4 regions of the Oceanicaulis sp. UBA6590 genome follow, and region 2 is predicted to be linked to each of the others. Evidence: predicted binding sites of a transcription regulator. Region 2 holds the regulator's gene; each other region holds the start of a gene.
What was found. Region 2 encodes LexA, which represses DNA repair genes until DNA is damaged. Its sites were predicted from a motif close to ATGTTCCNCTTGTGTTCC; they were not measured.

Region 1 (4,593 bases), on a different contig from region 2:
CGCCCATTTCCGCCGCCGGTGTCGAGACCGCCAGCCATGGACTAGTTCCCCCGGCTCGCAAGTGCCGCCAGATCATCCACCAGGCCTTCAAGGCGGGCGGCGTACTTGGCGAGATTGGACGACAGGGCATTGAAGAAGATCACGGCCGGGATGGCGGCCAGAAGGCCCAGCGCGGTGGCGAACAGGGCTTCGGAAATGCCCGGCGCCACGACGGCCAGGGAGGTGTTCTCTGAGGCGGCGATGGAGCGGAAGGCGTTCATGATGCCCCAGACCGTGCCGAACAGACCGATGAAGGGGGCAGACGAACCAATGATGGACAGAACGCCAAGGCCGGCTTCCATCTTGTTCAGCTCGCGATTGGCTTCGGCGCCGCCGCTCTTGGCGACGGCATAGCCGTCCCAGTCGCGCATCGCGGCGGCGAGCACGCGGCCGAAGGGCTCCTTGGCGGGTTTGGCGTATTTGGTCACCAGCTGATCAAGCGAGCCGCCGGACCAGAAATCGTTCTCGAAGCGCGAGGCGCCCGCATGGGCCTTGTTCAGCTGCATCCATTTCTCGATGGCGATGGCCCAGGACCAGATGGACATCAACGCCAGGATCGCCATCACCGCCTTCACGACAATGTCGGCGCGCATGAACAAATGCATGATGGTCAGTTCAGTGGCCGGACCCGTCAGCTCAACTGCAACGCTTTCCATGGAAACTCCGCTAGACCCTCACGCACCCGCGCCCGGCGGATGCGTCATTATGAAACGCCCTCGGGCAGCAGGTGTAACCGCACGCACGCGCCACGCCAAGCCGAACTCGGCCAGACAGGCGCATCGATATGAGAAAACACCGCGATTGGGGCGAATTGAGGGAGAATTCTAGTCGGTTACGTAGCGTTGCACCTGATCGAGCATGGTCTTGGGCAAGCGCCGGGGCCGTCCTTCAAGGTCGATGCAGGCCGCTTCCACATCAGCGGTCACCAGCACTTCGGCGGCGCAGATGACCCGCTGGCGGATGACCAGCCTCGCCCCTTTGGCGGCGACGAAGCGCGTCTCGATGGTCAGGGCGTCATCGATGCGCGCGGGCTTGAGATAGTCGAGATTGATCTTGCGCACGGCGAAGCCCAGCGGCGGATCCAGTTTCAGAATCTCGGCGTGGGACACGCCCGCACAGCGCAGCGCATCAGTGCGGCCGCGCTCGAGGAATTTGAGATAATTGGCGTAATAGACGACGCCCGTGAAATCGGTGTCCTCGTAATAGACCCGGACAGAGAGCTGGTGCGTCTTGTCATCGAGCCAGACGCCGGCATGGGGTTCGGCCATTACGCGCCCTCCCCGAACAGATCGTCACTGAAATGGCGCGGCATGGTGAAGCCCAGATGCTCATAGGCCCGCTTGGCGGCCACACGCCCGCGCGGCGTGCGCATGATGAAGCCCTGCTGGATCAGGAAGGGCTCGACCACATCCTCAAGCGCATCGCGCGCTTCGGCGCAGGCCGCCGCCAGCGTCTCGACGCCCGCCGGCCCGCCGCCAAAACCCTCGATCAGAACCCGAAGATAGCGTCGGTCGAGGCTATCGAGCCCCACCGCATCCACCTCAAGCCGTCTCAGCGCCGCATCGGCGGCCTTGGCGTCAATCACCGGCACGCCGTCTTCCTCGGCGAAGTCGCGCACCCGGCGAAGCAAACGCCCGGCGACGCGCGGCGTGCCGCGGGCGCGCTTGGCGATCTCGGTCGCGCCATCCTCGCTCATGGGCGCGCCCAGCTTGTTGGCGGCGCGGGCGACAATGCCTGACAATTCTTCGGTGGAGTAAAACTCAAGCCTTACCGGCACGCCAAAGCGATCCCGCAGCGGCGTCGCCAAAAGGCCCGCCCGCGTCGTCGCGCCCACCAGGGTAAAGGGCGGCAGGTCGATGCGCACGGTGCGCGCGCTCGGCCCTTCGCCGATCACGAGATCAAGGCAGAAATCCTCCATGGCGGGATAGAGAATCTCCTCGACCGCTGGCAGCAGCCGGTGGATCTCGTCAATGAACAGGACGTCGCGTTCTTCAAGATTGGTCAGGATCGCCGCAAGATCGCCGGCCTTGGCGATGACCGGGCCGGAGGTGGCGCGGAAGTTCACGCCCAATTCCTTGGCCACGATCTGGGCGAGTGTGGTCTTGCCAAGGCCGGGCGGGCCGGACAGCAGGACGTGATCGAGCGCCTCGCCGCGTCGCGCGGCGGCCTGGGTGAACACCTTGAGATTGGCGATGGCGGCCGGCTGGCCGACAAACTCTTCAAAGGAGAGCGGGCGCAAGGCCTTGTCCCGGCCATCGCCGGGATTGGCTTCAGCAGAAATGATGCGGTCTTCGGCGTCGCTCACCGCGCCAGCTCCTTGAGGGCTGATTTGATCACAAGCCCTTCGGTCGCATCCTCACCGAGCTGACGCAAGGCTTCGGCGGCGGCCTTGCGCGCATCGCTCTCGCTGTAGCCCAGATTGACCAGCGCCGAGACGGCGGATTCGCGCATGACATTGTCTTTCGGCGCCGGGGCGGCGGAAGGCGTCTCGGCGCCCGCCGGGGCCAGAGCCGCCGCCAGCCCCGCAACGCCCGCGCCCAGCGAGCGCCCGAGCGGCGGGGCCTTGTCCTTCAATTCGGTGGCGATGCGTTGAGCGAGCTTCTTGCCCACGCCCTTGGCGCGTTCAAACGGCAGAGGATCGCCCAGAATGGCGGAGCTTTCGATCTCGCCGACTTCAATGGCGTCGAGCATGGCGAGCGCATGTTTCGCGCCGACGCCCTGAACCGATTGCAGGCGGACGAACCAGGCGCGCTCGGAATCACTCAGGAATCCAAAGAGCTTGAACTGGTCCTCGCGCACATGGGTCTCGATATGCAGCGCAACCGGCTTTCCCGGTTCGAGCCGCCCCAGCGTGCGCGACCCCGCGCTCACCAGATAGCCGACGCCATTGACGTCGATGACGGCCTCTTCCTCGCCAACACAATCGACGACGCCCTTGAGCTTTCCGATCACGACGCCATTCCTTTCACGCTATTCCTGTGATGCGCATGACAGACCGCGACAGCCAGCGCGTCCGCGGCGTCCGCATCCGCTTTTGATCCGGGCAGCAGGATAGCGATCATCGCCGCCACCTGCGCCTTCTCCGCCGAGCCGGTGCCCACGACCGCCTTTTTCACGAGCTTGGGGGCGTATTCGCCCACCACCAGCCCCGCGCGCGCCGGCGCCAGCATGGCCGCAGCGCGGGCCTGACCGAGCTTGAGCGCGCTAACGGCGCTGGCGTGGACGAACTGGTCTTCCACCGCCGCTTCATGGGGCTGATGCGCGATCACAAGCTCTTCAATGGCGTTGTAAATGACCGTCAGACGCTCGGCCATGGGCGCTTTTGAGGGCGCCTTGATGACGCCATAACTGACCAGTGACAGGCGCGAACCGGTCTGGTCGATCACCCCCCAACCCGTGGCGTTCAGGCCCGGGTCGATGCCCAATATGCGAATCGCGCTGCTCATCACGCGACAGCATAAAGCACTCGGAACAAAACGCGACCAAACTCTGCACGCCCACCCGTTCAGACCGCATTCAGCTTCTCTCAATCCATAATCGGTGTAAGGTCATTGTCTTTGGGGGAGACGGACATGAGCAAGAAACGCACGCTCTCACGGCGGTCCTTCCTGACCCAGGTCGCCGGCGGCGCCACGGCGATCGGGGCAGCTGGACTGACAGGCTGCACGACGACCGGCGCAGGCTATACCGGCCTGACCGATCAGGATCAGGGACCCTATGCGGACGCCATCGGTTATGGTCGCGGGGGCGCGTATGGCGGCGGGCGAAACTGCACCGATGCGGATCAGGGCCCTTATGCCGATCCCGCCAATCAGGGCCGGAGCTGCCAGGGTCAGTCTGGCTATACCGATAACGACCAAGGGCCTTACGCAGACCCGCCCGGCCAGGGTCGCGGGAGCGGCTATCAGAACAGCTACACGGATAATGACCAGGGTCCTTATGCGGACCCGCCCGGACAGGGCCGCGGAAGCGGATACCAGAACGGCGTCACCGATAACGATCAGGGCCCTTACGCCGATCCGCCGGGTCAGGGCCGCGGCGGCTACCAGGGCGGCTATACAGACAATGATCAGGGGCCGTATGCGGACCCGCCCGGCCAGGGGCGAGGCGGCTATCAGGGCGGCGGACGGCAATGCACCGATGCGGACTCCGGTCCTTATGCTGATCCGTCAGGTCAGGGACGCCGCTGCTAGACAACATGAGCTCCGAACCTGCTTCAATGTCCGGCGCGCTTGTCGACCTCATCGCGCCGCATGAGACGACCGCATTTTTCGAAACCGTCTTTGAGCAGACCCATCTGCATGCGCCGGGGACTGACCGGAACCGCTTCGCCTCTCTGATCAGTCTTGATGCGATTGACCGCATCCTCGCCGAGGACCTGTTGCGTGAGGGCGATCTGTCCATGGCGCGGGCCGAGCCGCGCCTGCCCGATCGCGCCTGGCTGCGAGAGGACGGTCTGGTGGATCGCGGCGAGGTCGCGAGGCTCTATCAGCAGGGCGCGACCTTGATCCTGCCCCAGCTGCAGGCGCGACACCGCCCCCTGGCCGATCTCTG
Region 2 (4,593 bases):
CGCATCCGCGCCGGACTGGACGGTTTCGAGCCTGGCGACGCGATTCAGGTGCGCGCCCGGCTCGCACGGCCGTCTGCACCTGTGGCGGCGGGCGGCTATGATCCGGCGCGTGCGGCCTGGTTCGATCAGATCGGTTTGACGGGCTACGCGATTTCAGATCTGGAGCGCGCCGTGATCGGGGCGTCTGCGCCTCCTGGCCTGATCCTGGCGCGTTTCCGGTGGCGCTTGTCCGAGCACTTGCAGTCCCGCACAGACCCGCGCACCGGTGCAGTCGCCGCCGCATTGCTGACTGGCGAGCGCGCCCGGGTCAGCCGCGAGGACGCCGAAGCGCTGCGCCTGTCAGGGCTCGGCCATATTCTCGCGATCTCCGGCCTTCACATGGCGCTGTTCGCGGGCGGAGCCTATTGGTTGATCCGTCTGGGGTTTGCTATGTGGGAGCCTTGGGCGCGCGCCCATGACCCGCGAAAACCCGCCGCCCTTGGCGCGCTGATCGCGGCGAGCCTCTATCTGGTCATCTCGGGCGCCGCGGTCTCTACGCAGCGCGCCTACATCATGGCGTTCGTGGTGTTGATGGGCGTCCTGTTTGACCGTCAGGCCTTCTCCATGCGCTCACTGGCGCTGGCGGCGATTCTGATCCTGCTCATCGCGCCAGAAAGCGTTATCGAGCCGGGCTTCCAGATGAGCTTCTCGGCTGTGGCGGCCCTGATCGCTAGCTTTGACGCCTATAAGCGCTGGCGGCCCGAAGGCGGCTTCTCGACTTCGCTTATCGGCAAGGTGAAGGATGCGCTCGCCGGGCTCAGCGCCACCTCCCTCATTGCCGGGGCGGCGACAGGCGCGTTCGCCGTTTTCCATTTCCAGCGCATGGCCGCCTATGGGCTCATCGCCAATCTGCTGGCCATGCCGGTTTTCACCTTCTGGGTCATGCCCGCTGGCGGCGCGGCGCTTGTCTTCTCGCCTCTGGGACTGGAGCGGCCCTTTCTCTGGCTCATGGATCAGGGGCTGAGGCGGGTGCTCGACATCGCCTACTGGGCGTCATCTCTGGACGGCGCCGTGGTGGGGGCGAACGCTGCGGACCCGGCGCTGGTGGCGCTCTACGGGCTGGGCTTTGCGTGTCTGGTGATCGGGCTCGGATGGATGCGGGTGACCGGAGGCGCGCTGATTGCGATCGCGATCGGCCTGTTCATGGTCCAGACCCCGCCCCAGATGATGATCACCGATGGCGGCGTGGTGCTGGCGCGTTTTGAAGGCGGGGGCGAGGAGTTCGCGGTCTCGGACCGAAGGCGCGGTCGCTTTGATGCGCGCGTCTTCCTGCAGCGCGCAGGCGTCAGCAGCACACCCGAACGCGCGGCGCTCCGCTGTGACACTCTGGGCTGTACCGGTCGAACGGCCGAGGGATTGCTGCTGGCTGTCACAGGATCTGCGGAATCACTGGAGTCGGATTGTGCCTACGCGGATCTGATCGTGTTTGACGGCGAGGTCTCCGCGTGGCGCAAGCGAAGATGCCGGGCGCTGGTGCTGGATGACGCCGCCCGCGCCGAATTGGGCGGAATGGAGTTCTGGGTTCAGGACGGGCAGGTCGTGCGCATGCGCAGCGCTCAGGCGATGCGGCGGGAACGCTTGTGGGGGAGAGGTTCTGAAACCTGATCGCTAGAGCGCTTGCAGGCCGCGTTGCTCCATGCGCCAGAGCAGGGCGTCAACCCGGTCCTGGCCAAAGAAGGGTTCGCCCTCAAAGACCATCAAAGGCACGCCCCAATGGCCGGCGGCGTCCTGGTTGGCTTCATTCTCGATGATCTGCCTGTCGATGCGGTCAGACTGCGCATCGGATTCGGCATTGAGCCAGTCCGCATCCAGTCCGGCCGTGCTGGCGGCGTCATCCAGGGCGCCGTCATCGGTCCAGGGGGTGTTGAACCCGGCGCTGGTTCCGCCCCAGATCCGGCGGCTGGCGGCGGCGATATAGGCGAGCCCATCGCCGGCTTCAGCGGCGAGAACGCCCAGACGATTGAGATAGGCGATACGCGGCTGATCGGCCGCGATCTTCAGGGTCGCGAGATCCTGAACAATGGGATCGGGTGAGGGCGCAGAGATGGGCAGCCCCAGACGCTCCGCCTCGCGCGCCACGTCGATGAGGACATAATGGATCCACCGCGGATCGCGCTCTTCAAAGAAGTGCGGACTCCTGACGGCCAACGGACGAACGATGCGGACATCCACCGTGAAGGCGTACCGCTCCCGCAGCTCAAGAAGTCGTTGCGCGGCGATATAGCTGTAGGGGCTTCGGAAGGACCAGTAGAGGTCAAGGCTGAGCGGTGCGGCGTCGGTCATGAGTCTGGCGTCCTCAAAAGGGTGCGCCAGACTATCCTCGCTCGATCAGCGCGCCTAGTGATAGCGGCGGATGAGGCCCACGAGACGCCCCTGAACCTTCACCTCGTTCGGGCCGAAGATACGGGTCTCATAGGCGGGGTTCGCCGCTTCGAGCGCAATCGAGCCGCCCTTCTTGCGCAGCTTCTTCAATGTGGCTTCCTCGTCATGGACGAGGGCGACCACGATGTCGCCGGTATTGGCGGTGTCGCCGCGCTTGATGATCACAAGGTCGCCATCCAGGATTCCGGCCTCGATCATGGAATCGCCGTGCACTTCCAGCGCGAAGTGCTCGCCGCCCGAAATCATCTCGGCGGGAACGGGCAGGCGATCGGTTTCATGCTGGATCGCCTCGATGGGCACGCCCGCAGCGATCCGGCCGAGAACCGGCACTTCCACGCCATGGCTGCGCTCGTCAGAGGCGCTGGATCCGAAGTCCGCGCTGACGACGTTGGTCTTCAAGGGGGCGGGCGAATTGCCGGACCCGCCCTGGGGCAGCTTGAGCACTTCCAGCGCGCGGGCGCGATGAGCGAGGCGGCGGATGAAGCCGCGTTCCTCGAGCGCCGAGACCAGACGGTGAACGCCGGATTTGGAGGCGAGGTTCAGCGCCTCCTTCATTTCATCAAAGGAAGGCGATACGCCGTCTTCGGACAGACGCTTGTTGATGTAGAGCAAAAGCTCGTGCTGCTTTTTGGTCAGCATGATCGCCTCTTGGAACAAAATAGAAACTCTAGAAGTGTTCTATGCATGTTCCATCTTAACGTCAAGTGAAGGCCCAGCGTCAGGCGCGCCCCATGAGGGTGCGCGTCGCCAACGTCACATCCTCCTGCCGCATCAGGCTTTCGCCCACCAGCAGAGCCTTGGCGCCAGCCTCCTGCAAACGCACCGCGTCGTCACGGATGAAAATGCCGCTTTCGGCCACCAGAACGCGATCATCGCCCACAATGGGAGCAAGGGTTTCAAAGGTTTCCAGGCTGGTTTCAAAGGTGCGAAGATTGCGGTTGTTCACCCCCACGAGCGGGCTCGGCAGGGCGAGGGCGCGCTTCATTTCGTCCGCGTCGTGCACCTCGACGAGGGCATCCATGCCCCATTTGAACGCTTCCTCGATCAGGTCCGCGGCGAGGGAATCATCCACGCTCGCGAGAATCACCAGAATGCAGTCCGCACCCAGCGCCCGTGATTCGGCCACTTGCCACCGATCATAGAGAAAGTCCTTGCGCAGGACGGGCAGGTCGACCGCCGCGCGGGCGGCGATGAGATAATCGTCATGGCCCTGAAAGCTCGGCGCGTCGGTCAGCACGGACAGGCAGCTTGCGCCGCCGTCCTCATAGGCCTTGGCGAGTACCGGCGGATTGAAGTCCGCCCGGATCAGGCCTTTCGAGGGGCTGGCTTTCTTCACTTCCGCGATCAGGCCCAGACCGTTCGCGTTCGCATCGCGTTCCAGCGCCGCCTTGAAGCCGCGGACTGGGCTGGCGTCCTGCGCCCGCTCGCACACCGCTTCATAAGAGAGGCGGGCTTTGCGCTCGGCGACATCGGCGCGCTTGTAGGCTTCGATACGGGTGAGGACATCGCTCATGGGAGACTCTTCAGGCTGGGTCAGGCGTTGCTGGCGCGAACAAGCGCGTCGAGAGCGGATTGCGCGCGGCCCTCATCAATAGCGCTGGCGGCGAGCGCCGCGCCGGATTTCAGATCATCGGCGAGCCCCGCGAGTTTCAGCGCCGCCGCAGCGTTCAGAAGCACGATATCGCGATAGGGGCCTTTTGCGCCCTTGAGCAGATCGCGGATCGCCTGGGCGTTCTCTTCAGGCTCACCCCCCTTGAGATCTTCAAGACCTGCGCGGGGCAGACCGGCGTCTTCGGGTATGGTCTCGTATTCGCGGATGGCGCCATCGGGGAAGAGCTCTGCCACATGGCTGACGCCCGTGGTGGTGATCTCATCCAGCCCGTCCTCGCCGTGCACGATCATGGCCGCTTCCGCGCCGAGCCCCCGCAGGGCTTCAGCCATGGGAACCAGCCATTTGCGATCAAACACGCCCAGCAGCTGACGTTTTGCACCCGCCGGATTGGAGAGCGGACCGAGCAGGTTGAAGATCGTGCGCACGCCCAGGATCTTGCGCGCCGGCCCCACATGGCGCACCGCGCCGTGATGGGCCTGCGCGAAGAGAAAGCCCACCCGGGCTTCAGACAAGGCCGCTTCCACCTGCGCCGGGCTGGCGAACAGGTTCACGCCCAGACT
Region 3 (4,593 bases), on a different contig from region 2:
CGGGTGAGCCTGCATGGCGAGTACGACGCGCCCGCGCTCCTTGACGACAACGGCTCGGCGCTCGTCATTCACGACAATCAGGACGACCATTCCAGCCAGCCCATTGGCGGCGCCGGCGCCCGCCATGTGTGCGGCGTCATCGAGGCGTCCCGCTAATGCTGTCGCGGCGGGAAACGCTTGCAGGGATCGGCGCCGCCGGACTGGCGCTGAACCTTGGCGGACACGCAGGGGCGCAAGCCGCGCCCGAGCCGCAATGGAATGCCGGCCCGGACCTGCCCATGCGCGTTCAGGAAATCTATCCCGCCGTGCTGGACGAGGTGATCTATGTGGCGGGCGGGCTGAGCCCGGATGCCGGCCGGGGACGCATCGGGGTATCCGATCGCGTCTTCTCGCTGGCGCCGGATGCGACAAGCTGGCGCGAACGTCCGCGCCTGCCTGTTCCGCTGCATCACCCCAATCTCGTCGGCCTGGAAGGACTGGTCTACGCCGTGGGCGGCTTCACCGCCCAGACCGGCGGCCTGTGGGCTATGAGCGAGGGCGTGCGCGTCTTCGACCCTCAGCGCAATCGCTGGCGCAATGGCCCGGCCATGCCCCAGCCCTATGCTGAAACGGTCGCCGTTGCGATGAACGGCAGACTGCATGTGGTCACCGGACGGCGTCCGGCCGGCCTCTCCAACAAGGCCTGGTCTGACCACGCGGACACCAACGCCCATATCGTGCTCGACCCCGCCGCCCAGATCTGGACCACGGCCGCCCCGGCGCCCACGGCGCGCAATTCCGCGGCGGGCGCTGAACTGAACGGCCGCCTGCACGTGGTGGGCGGGCGCACCGTGTCGGGCGGAAATACGCCGGTTCACGAGGCCTACGACCCCGCAAGCGACAGCTGGGAAATCCGTGCGCCCCTGCCCGAACCCGAGGCGGGTCCGCGCGGGGCCGGCGGGTTGGCCTGCGCCAGCGTGGAAGGCGCGCTCTATGTGTTCGGCGGAGAGTGGTTCGACAACTCCGGCGGCGGCGTCTACGCCCAGGTCTGGCGCTATGATCCCCAGTCAGACAGCTGGACCGGCATGGGCCGCATGCCGACGCCCCGTCACGGCCTGGGCGCTGTGGCCGTGCGCAATGCGATCGCCACGATCGCCGGCGCCGCCCAGCCCAGCGGCGTCGAGACCACCGCCAAGCTCGACTGGTTCACCCCCTGAGACGAGCCTTGAGCGAGCCATGCAAAAAGCCCGGCGCGACGCGCCGGGCTTTTCGGTTTCATCGATGGGACAAATCCTAGAACGGGATGTCGTCATCCAGCGTGTCCGAGGTGAAGTCCTCACGCGGGGCGTTCTGGCGCTGTCCGCCGCCGCCCTGACCGCCGCCATAACCGCCGCCGGACCGGTCATCCATCTGGTTGTTGTTGTAGCCGCCGCCCATGCGGTCGCCGCCGCCGTCGCCGCGACCGTCCAGCATGGTCAGCTCGCCGCGATAGCGCTGCAGCACCACTTCGGTGGTGTATTTGTCATTGCCGTCGCGATCCTGCCATTTGCGGGTCTGAAGCTGGCCCTCGATATAAACCTTGGAGCCCTTCTTGAGATAGTTCTCGGCGACCTTGGCGAGGTTGTCGTTGAAGATGACGACATTGTGCCATTCGGTCTTCTCGCGGCGCTCGCCCGTGGCCTTGTCGCGCCAGTTCTCCGAGGTGGCGATGCGCAGATTGACGACCGGATCGCCATTGTTCAGCCGGCGCACTTCCGGGTCCGCACCCAGATTGCCCACCAGGATCACCTTGTTCACACTGCCCGCCATGCCGCGTCTCCCGCTTGTCTTTCGCGTCGTATTTGTTCACATTCCGTTCCGCGCGTCAATTGAAGCGCGAGTCGGAAGTTAACGAAGCCCATCCGGGGCTCCGAGTCCATCACCGGGCGCCGCTGTCGGCGCCTGAACGGTGGATAGCGGGCCGGGAGAGTCCTAAGTAACGCCCGATACGCCGGCCCGGCAGTCCGCCAGTGAAGGATTTTGCGTCATCCATGTCTGACAAGCTCAAAACCATTTCCGTTCGCGGCGCGCGCGAGCACAATCTCAAGGGCGTGTCGGTGGATCTGCCGCGCGACGAGCTGATCGTGTTCACGGGCCTGTCGGGATCGGGCAAGTCCTCGCTCGCCTTTGACACCATCTACGCCGAGGGCCAGCGCCGCTATGTGGAGAGCCTGTCCGCCTATGCGCGCCAGTTCCTGGAGCTGATGAGCAAGCCCGATGTGGATTCCATCGAAGGGCTGTCCCCCGCCATCTCCATCGAGCAGAAGACCACCTCGAAGAACCCGCGCTCGACCGTGGGCACGGTCACCGAGATCTATGACTATATGCGCCTTCTTTGGGCGCGGGTGGGCGTGCCCTATTCCCCCGCCACCGGCGAGCCGATCTCGGCCCAGACCGTGTCCCAGATGGTGGACCGCATCACGGCTCTGGGCGACGGCGCCCGGCTTTACCTGCTGGCCCCCATCGTGCGCGGCCGGAAGGGCGAATACCGCAAGGAGTTCGCCGAGCTGCTGAAGCAGGGCTTCCAGCGCGTGAAGGTGGATGGCGAGTTCTACGCCCTTGAAGAGGCGCCCGAGCTCGACAAGAAGTTCAAGCACGATATCGACGTGGTGGTGGACCGGGTGGTCACCAAGGAGGGGCTCGAACAGCGCCTCGCCGACAGTCTCGAGACCGCGCTGCGGCTCGCCGACGGCATCGCCATGGCCGAGTTCGCCTCTGACCATGGCGAACACAAGACCGGCGAGCGGATCGTGTTCTCCGAGAAATTCGCCTGTCCGGTCAGCGGCTTCACGATCGAGGAGATCGAGCCGCGCCTGTTCTCGTTCAACAATCCGTTCGGCGCCTGCCCCGCCTGTGACGGCCTCGGCCAGAGTCTTGAGTTTGACGAGGATCTGGTGGTCCCCGACCGGGACAAGTCGCTCTATGACGGCGCCATTGCGCCCTGGAGCCGCGCCACCTCCAAGCTCTACCAGCAGACCCTGCAGGCGATCGCGGACCATTACGGCGCCAGCATGTACACGCCCTGGCGTGATCTCGACAAAGCCTTCCAGAAGACCGTGCTTTACGGGACCAGGGACAAGATCAAGTTCACCTATGAGGACGGGCTGCGCCAGTTCACCACGTCCAAGGCGTTTGAAGGGGTGATGCCCAATCTGCAGCGCCGCTGGCGGGAGACGGATTCAAGCTGGGTGCGCGAGGATCTGGCGCGCTTTCAATCGAGCCAGCCTTGTGATGTCTGCGACGGCAAGCGCCTGAAGCCCGAAGCGCTGGCGGTGAAGATCGCCAAGCACGACATTTCCGAAGCGGGCGAGAAATCGATCAAGGATGCGCGCGACTGGTTCTCCTCCATCGAGGAGACGCTGTCGCCCAAGGATCAGGAGATTGCGCGCCGCATCCTGAAAGAAATCCGCGACCGCCTGAAATTCCTCGTCGATGTGGGGCTTGATTATCTCACGCTCAGCCGCGCCTCGGGCACGCTGTCGGGCGGGGAAAGCCAGCGCATTCGTCTCGCCAGCCAGATCGGCTCGGGCCTGACGGGCGTTCTGTATGTGCTCGACGAGCCGTCCATCGGCCTGCACCAGCGCGACAATACCCGTCTGCTCGATTCCCTGCGCGGACTGCGCGATCTCGGCAATACCGTCCTCGTCGTCGAACACGATGAAGAGGCCATCGAGACGGCGGACTATGTGGTCGATCTCGGTCCGGCTGCGGGCGTGCATGGCGGCGAGGTGATCGCGGCGGGCACGCCGGCGGAAATCGCCGCCAATCCCAAATCGCTGACCGGGCAGTACATGTCGGGCAAGCGCATGGTGCCGGTGCCCGAACAGCGCCGCCCGGTGGACCTCAAGCGCGCCGTGACCGTGAAGGGCGCCACCGGCAACAACCTTCAGAACATTGACGCGGCCTATCCGCTGGGCGTCCTGACCTGTGTGACGGGCGTCTCGGGCGGGGGCAAATCAACGCTCACGATCGAGACGCTCTACAAGGCGGCGGCCAGGCGGCTCAACAACGCCTCCCAGGTCCCCCTGCCCCATGACACGGTGGAAGGCCTCGATCAGGTCGACAAGATCATCGATATCGACCAGAGCCCGATCGGCCGGACGCCGCGCTCAAACCCCGCCACCTATACCGGCGCGTTTACACCCATCCGCGAATGGTTCGCCTCCCTGCCTGAATCCCAGACGCGCGGCTACAAGCCGGGCCGCTTCTCCTTCAACGTCAAAGGCGGGCGCTGTGAGGCGTGTCAGGGCGATGGCGTGGTGAAAATCGAGATGCACTTCCTGCCCGACGTCTATGTCGAGTGCGATGTCTGCCACGGCAAACGCTTTAACCGCGAAACGCTGGAAGTGACCTTCAAGGGCAAGTCCATCGCCGATGTGCTGGACATGACCGTCGAGGAAGCCGCCGAGTTCTTCAAGGCGGTCCCCTCCGTGCGCGACAAGATGGAGACGCTCAAACAGGTGGGGCTGAGCTATGTGAAGGTGGGTCAGCCCGCCACCCAGCTTTCGGGCGGTGAGGCCCAGCGGGTGAAGCTGTCCAAGGAACTCGCCAAGCGCTCAACCGGCAAGACGCTCT
Region 4 (4,593 bases), on a different contig from region 2:
GCGGCCTCGCCGGTCACGGCCTCAAGACGGCGCACGCCCGCCGCGGCGGAGCTTTCACCCACGATCTTGAACAGAGCGATGTCGCCCGTGCGATTGACGTGGATGCCGCCGCACAGCTCGACCGAATAGGCCTTGTCGTCGGATTTGAGCGAGTCGCCCATGGCCAGCACGCGCACCGTCTCGCCATACTTCTCGCCAAACAGCGCCAGCGCGCCGGCCTCAATCGCCTTCTCGGGCGTCATCTCGGCGGTTTTCGCCTCGGCGTTCTGCCGGATCACCGCATTGACCTGCGCCTCGATGGCGGCGGTCTCGGCCTCGGTCAGCGCCTTGGCGTGGGAGAAGTCAAACCGCAACCGGTCCGGGCCCACATAGGAGCCTTTCTGGGTGACGTGCGGGCCGAGCACATCGCGCAAGGCGGCGTGCAAAAGGTGGGTGGCGGAGTGATTGGCGCGCACCTTGGTGCGGCGCTCGGCGTCCACAGACTGGGATGCGGCGTCCCCGATCTTGATCCCGCCCTCTTCCAGCACGCCGATATGGGCGTAGATGGAGCCCGCGCGTTTCTGCACGTCAGAGACGATGAACTTGGCGCCATTGTCGAAGGTGATGACGCCCGCATCGCCGATCTGACCGCCGCCTTCGGCATAAAAGGGCGTGGACTTGAAGATCAGCTCGGCGCCCTGGCCTGCAGAGAGTTCAGACTGCTCGGCGCCATCGGAGACAATGGCGGTGAGCTCAGACTGACCGTCATGGGTGTGATAGCCGACGAAGTCGGTCGCGCCGAGACGATCACGGACCGAGAACCAGAGCGCTTCGGGCGCCGCCTGGCCAGACCCGGTCCAGCTGGCGCGCGCGTCGGCGCGCTGGCGCTCCATGGCGGCGTCAAACCCGGCATGATCAACGCTCAGTCCGCGCGTGCGCAGCGCGTCTTCGGTCAGATCGAGCGGGAAGCCATAGGTGTCGTAAAGCTTGAACGCGGTCTCGCCCGGCAGCGCATCGCCTTCCTTCAGATTGGCGGTCGCTTCATCGAGCAGGGTCAGACCGCGACCCAGCGTGCGCTGGAAGCGTTCCTCCTCGCCGCGCAGGGTCTCCTCGATCACCGGCAGGGCGCGGGGCAGTTCGGGGAAAGCCTCGCCCATCTCGTCAGACAGGGTCTTCGCCAGACCGAACAGCACCGGCTCATTGGCGCCCAGAAGGTGCGCATGGCGCATGGCGCGGCGCATGATCCGGCGCAGCACATAGCCCCGGCCTTCATTGGACGGCGTGACGCCGTCGGCGATCAGGAAGGAGGTTGAGCGCAGATGGTCCGCAATGACCCGGTGGCTCGCCAGCGCATCCCCCTCGGCCTTCACCTTCAGGGCCTCTTCAGAGGCGTTGATCAGGGTCTCGAACAGATCGACGTCATAATTGTTGTGAACGCCCTGCAGTACGGCCGCGATGCGCTCGAGCCCCATGCCCGTATCGATGGAGGGCTTGGGCAGGTTGATGCGTTCGCCGCCCGCCTGCTGCTCGAACTGCATGAAGACGAGGTTCCAGATCTCGATGAACCGGTCGCCATCCTCTTCCGGCGTGCCGGGAGGGCCGCCCCAGATGTCCGGGCCGTGATCAAAGAAGATTTCCGAGCACGGACCGCACGGGCCGGTATCGCCCATGGACCAAAAATTGTCCGAGGTGGAAATGCGGATGATCCTGTCGTCAGACAGGCCCGCAATCTTGCGCCACAGCGCCGCCGCCTCATCATCCTCGGAATAGACCGTGACCAGCAGCTTGTCCTTGGGCAGGCCGAACTCCTGGGTCACCATCTTCCAGGCGAACTCGATGGCGTTGTCCTTGAAATAGTCGCCGAAGGAAAAATTCCCCAGCATTTCAAAGAAGGTGTGGTGGCGGGCGGTATAGCCCACATTATCGAGATCGTTGTGCTTGCCGCCCGCGCGCACGCATTTCTGCGAGCTCGTGGCGCGCACATAGTCGCGACGCTCGGCGCCTGTGAACACGTTCTTGAACGGCACCATGCCGGCGTTCACGAACAACAGGGTGGGATCATCCTGGGGCACCAGCGGCGCCGACTGGACGATCTCATGGCCTTCTTTGGCGAAGAAATCGAGAAACTGGCTTCGGATATCGCGCAAGGCGGTCATGGGGCACTCCGGGCGCTGGCGCGCGGCGTTTGAGAGGATGGCCGCCTGCTGGTGCGGCGGCCTTTGGGTGTCGGTTCTCCCCCATATACGAACGGGCGCCCGGTCAAGCCAAGCGCCCGTTGTATATTCATCACCGAAATCAGGGGTGATGCGGCAGTTTCAACGCAGCCCTAGCCGGTGGCTTCGTCGTCCAGATCATCATCCTCGCCCGGACCGACCAGCAATTCGTCAGCGATCAGGCCGGCATTCTTGCGCACTTGCGCCTCGATCCGGTCGGCGATCTCGGGATTGTCGAGCAGGAACTGGCGCGCATTCTCCCGACCCTGACCGATGCGCTCGGAGTCGTGGGAATACCAGGAGCCGGATTTCTCGATGATATTGCCCTTCACCCCGAGATCGAGCAGTTCGCCGGTCTTGGAGATGCCTTCGCCATAGAGAATGTCGAACTCGACCTCGCGGAAGGGCGGCGCGACCTTGTTCTTCACGACCTTGACGCGGGTCTGGTTGCCGATCACCTCGTCGCGGTTCTTGATCGCGCCGATACGGCGAATGTCGAGACGAACAGAGGAGTAGAATTTCAGCGCATTACCGCCGGTCGTGGTTTCGGGCGAACCGAACATCACGCCGATCTTCATGCGGATCTGGTTGATGAAGATCACCAGGCATTTGGACTTGGAGATCGAAGCGGTCAGCTTGCGCAGCGCCTGGCTCATCAGGCGGGCCTGAAGACCGGGCAGAGAATCGCCCATATCGCCTTCCAGCTCCGCCCGCGGGGTCAGCGCCGCCACGGAGTCGATCACCAGCACGTCAATGGCGCCGGAGCGCACCAGCGTGTCGGCGATCTCGAGCGCCTGTTCGCCGGCGTCCGGCTGGGAGACCAGAAGCTCGCTCACATCCACGCCCAGCTTGCGGGCATAGACCGGGTCCAGCGCATGCTCGGCGTCCACGAAGGCCGCCGTGCCGCCGCTTTTCTGGCATTCCGCCACGGTGTGCAAAGCGAGCGTGGTCTTGCCCGAGCTTTCCGGGCCGTAGATCTCCACGATCCGGCCCTTGGGCAGACCGCCCACGCCCAGCGCGATATCCAGGCCCAGGGAGCCGGTGGAAATCGCCTGAATATCCTGGTCCGGCTTGGCGCCCAGCTTCATCACCGAGCCCTTGCCGAAGGCGCGATCGATTTGAGTCAGGGCCGCTTCAAGCGCTTTTTGTTTATCCATGTCGCCGTCTTTCACCACGCGCAGATTTGACTGTGCCATCAGGTCGGCCCTCCTTATTTCACGCCCGACCGAGTCGGGCAATGAAGCCAACCGTACTTATTTTGTTCCGGGAACGCAACAGGAACATATTCCGCGGTGGAACACCCGCTTCCGCCCAGCACAATCAGCGTCTTAGGCCCGCTGGCGCGCCGCGAGCTCTTCCTTCACGCGCTCGGCGAGCTGCTGGATGTCGAACGGCTTGGGCAGGAAGGAAATCTCGAGATCGTCCGACAGCGTGTCGGAAAACTCTTCCTTGGCGTAGCCGGAAATGAAGACGATTCGCGCATTGCCCAGGAGATGCCGCGCCTCCTTCAGAAGGCCCGGACCATCCAGCCCCGGCATCACCACGTCGGAAATCAGAAGATCAAAGCTCTCGGGCTCTTCCTTGAGGATTTCCAGCGCTTCCTCGCCATCACAGGCCTCGACGACCTCATAGCCCCGCCGCACCAGCGTCTTGGCGGCGATGGCGCGCACGGCGTCCTCGTCCTCCACGAACAGGATGCGCCCCTTGCCGGCGAGATCGGACGGCACGGGTTCGGCGGTCTTGGCCGCTTCCTCGCGCGCCAGCTCGGTCTGCTCTTCCTCGCTCGGCACATGGCCGGGCAGATAGATGTGGAAGGTCGTCCCCTTGCCAACCTCGGAGTCCACGAACAGGAAGCCGCCTGATTGCTTGACCACCCCATAGACGGTCGCCAGCCCCAGCCCTGTGCCCTGCCCGGCTTCCTTGGTGGTGAAGAACGGTTCGAAGATCTTCTTCAGTGTCGCCTCATCCATGCCGGCGCCGGTATCGGACACATGGATCGCGGCCCAGTCGCCATCCTTGGGGTTCGGCGCCCCGGCGCGGGCCACATCCTCGGCGGAGACCGCTGCGGTGGTGATGGTCAGCACGCCGCCGCCCTGGGACTTCATGGCGTCGCGGGCATTGGTGGCGAGATTGACGAGCACATTATCGATCTGGTTGCGATCCGCGCGCACCAGCGGCAGGTCGCGACCATGCTTGATATCGAGCCGCACGGTCTCTTCCAGGATCTGGCCCAGCATGATCGAGCAGTCCGACAACACATCTGAAATATCGAACACGGTGTTGCGGAAGGTCTGCTTGCGCGAGAACGCCAGAAGCTTGCGCACCAGCCCTGCCTGACGGGTGACGGTGGAGTTGATCTGCTGCAAGTCCTGATAGGACGGATCGCCCACCGGGTGCCGGT

Region 1: the regulator LexA is predicted to act here: its motif matches at 3,508-3,525, upstream of ruvC (crossover junction endodeoxyribonuclease RuvC).
Region 3: the regulator LexA is predicted to act here: its motif matches at 1,821-1,838, upstream of uvrA (excinuclease ABC subunit UvrA).
Region 4: the regulator LexA is predicted to act here: its motif matches at 3,459-3,476, upstream of recA (recombinase RecA).

What each region holds. Positions count from the first base shown of each region.
Region 1 is NZ_DJIQ01000038.1:16,037-20,629, reverse strand. It holds gene B2Z70_RS08135 (ExbD/TolR family protein) at 1-38, opposite strand, end outside; gene B2Z70_RS08130 (MotA/TolQ/ExbB proton channel family protein) at 42-695, opposite strand; gene ybgC (tol-pal system-associated acyl-CoA thioesterase) at 864-1,307, opposite strand; gene ruvB (Holliday junction branch migration DNA helicase RuvB) at 1,307-2,344, opposite strand; gene ruvA (Holliday junction branch migration protein RuvA) at 2,341-2,991, opposite strand; gene ruvC (crossover junction endodeoxyribonuclease RuvC) at 2,988-3,485, opposite strand; gene B2Z70_RS08105 (hypothetical protein) at 3,612-4,232, shown strand; gene B2Z70_RS08100 (cupin domain-containing protein) at 4,238-4,593, shown strand, end outside.
Region 2 is NZ_DJIQ01000027.1:42,427-47,019, reverse strand. It holds gene B2Z70_RS06085 (ComEC/Rec2 family competence protein) at 1-1,644, shown strand, start outside; gene B2Z70_RS06080 (2-hydroxychromene-2-carboxylate isomerase) at 1,648-2,322, opposite strand; gene lexA (transcriptional repressor LexA) at 2,377-3,060, opposite strand; gene trpC (indole-3-glycerol phosphate synthase TrpC) at 3,140-3,934, opposite strand; gene trpD (anthranilate phosphoribosyltransferase) at 3,955-4,593, opposite strand, start outside.
Region 3 is NZ_DJIQ01000016.1:80,508-85,100, reverse strand. It holds gene B2Z70_RS03395 (superoxide dismutase family protein) at 1-156, shown strand, start outside; gene B2Z70_RS03390 (Kelch repeat-containing protein) at 156-1,196, shown strand; gene ssb (single-stranded DNA-binding protein) at 1,273-1,788, opposite strand; gene uvrA (excinuclease ABC subunit UvrA) at 2,010-4,593, shown strand, end outside.
Region 4 is NZ_DJIQ01000062.1:39,032-43,624, forward strand. It holds gene alaS (alanine--tRNA ligase) at 1-2,135, opposite strand, end outside; gene recA (recombinase RecA) at 2,306-3,388, opposite strand; gene B2Z70_RS12440 (ATP-binding protein) at 3,521-4,593, opposite strand, start outside.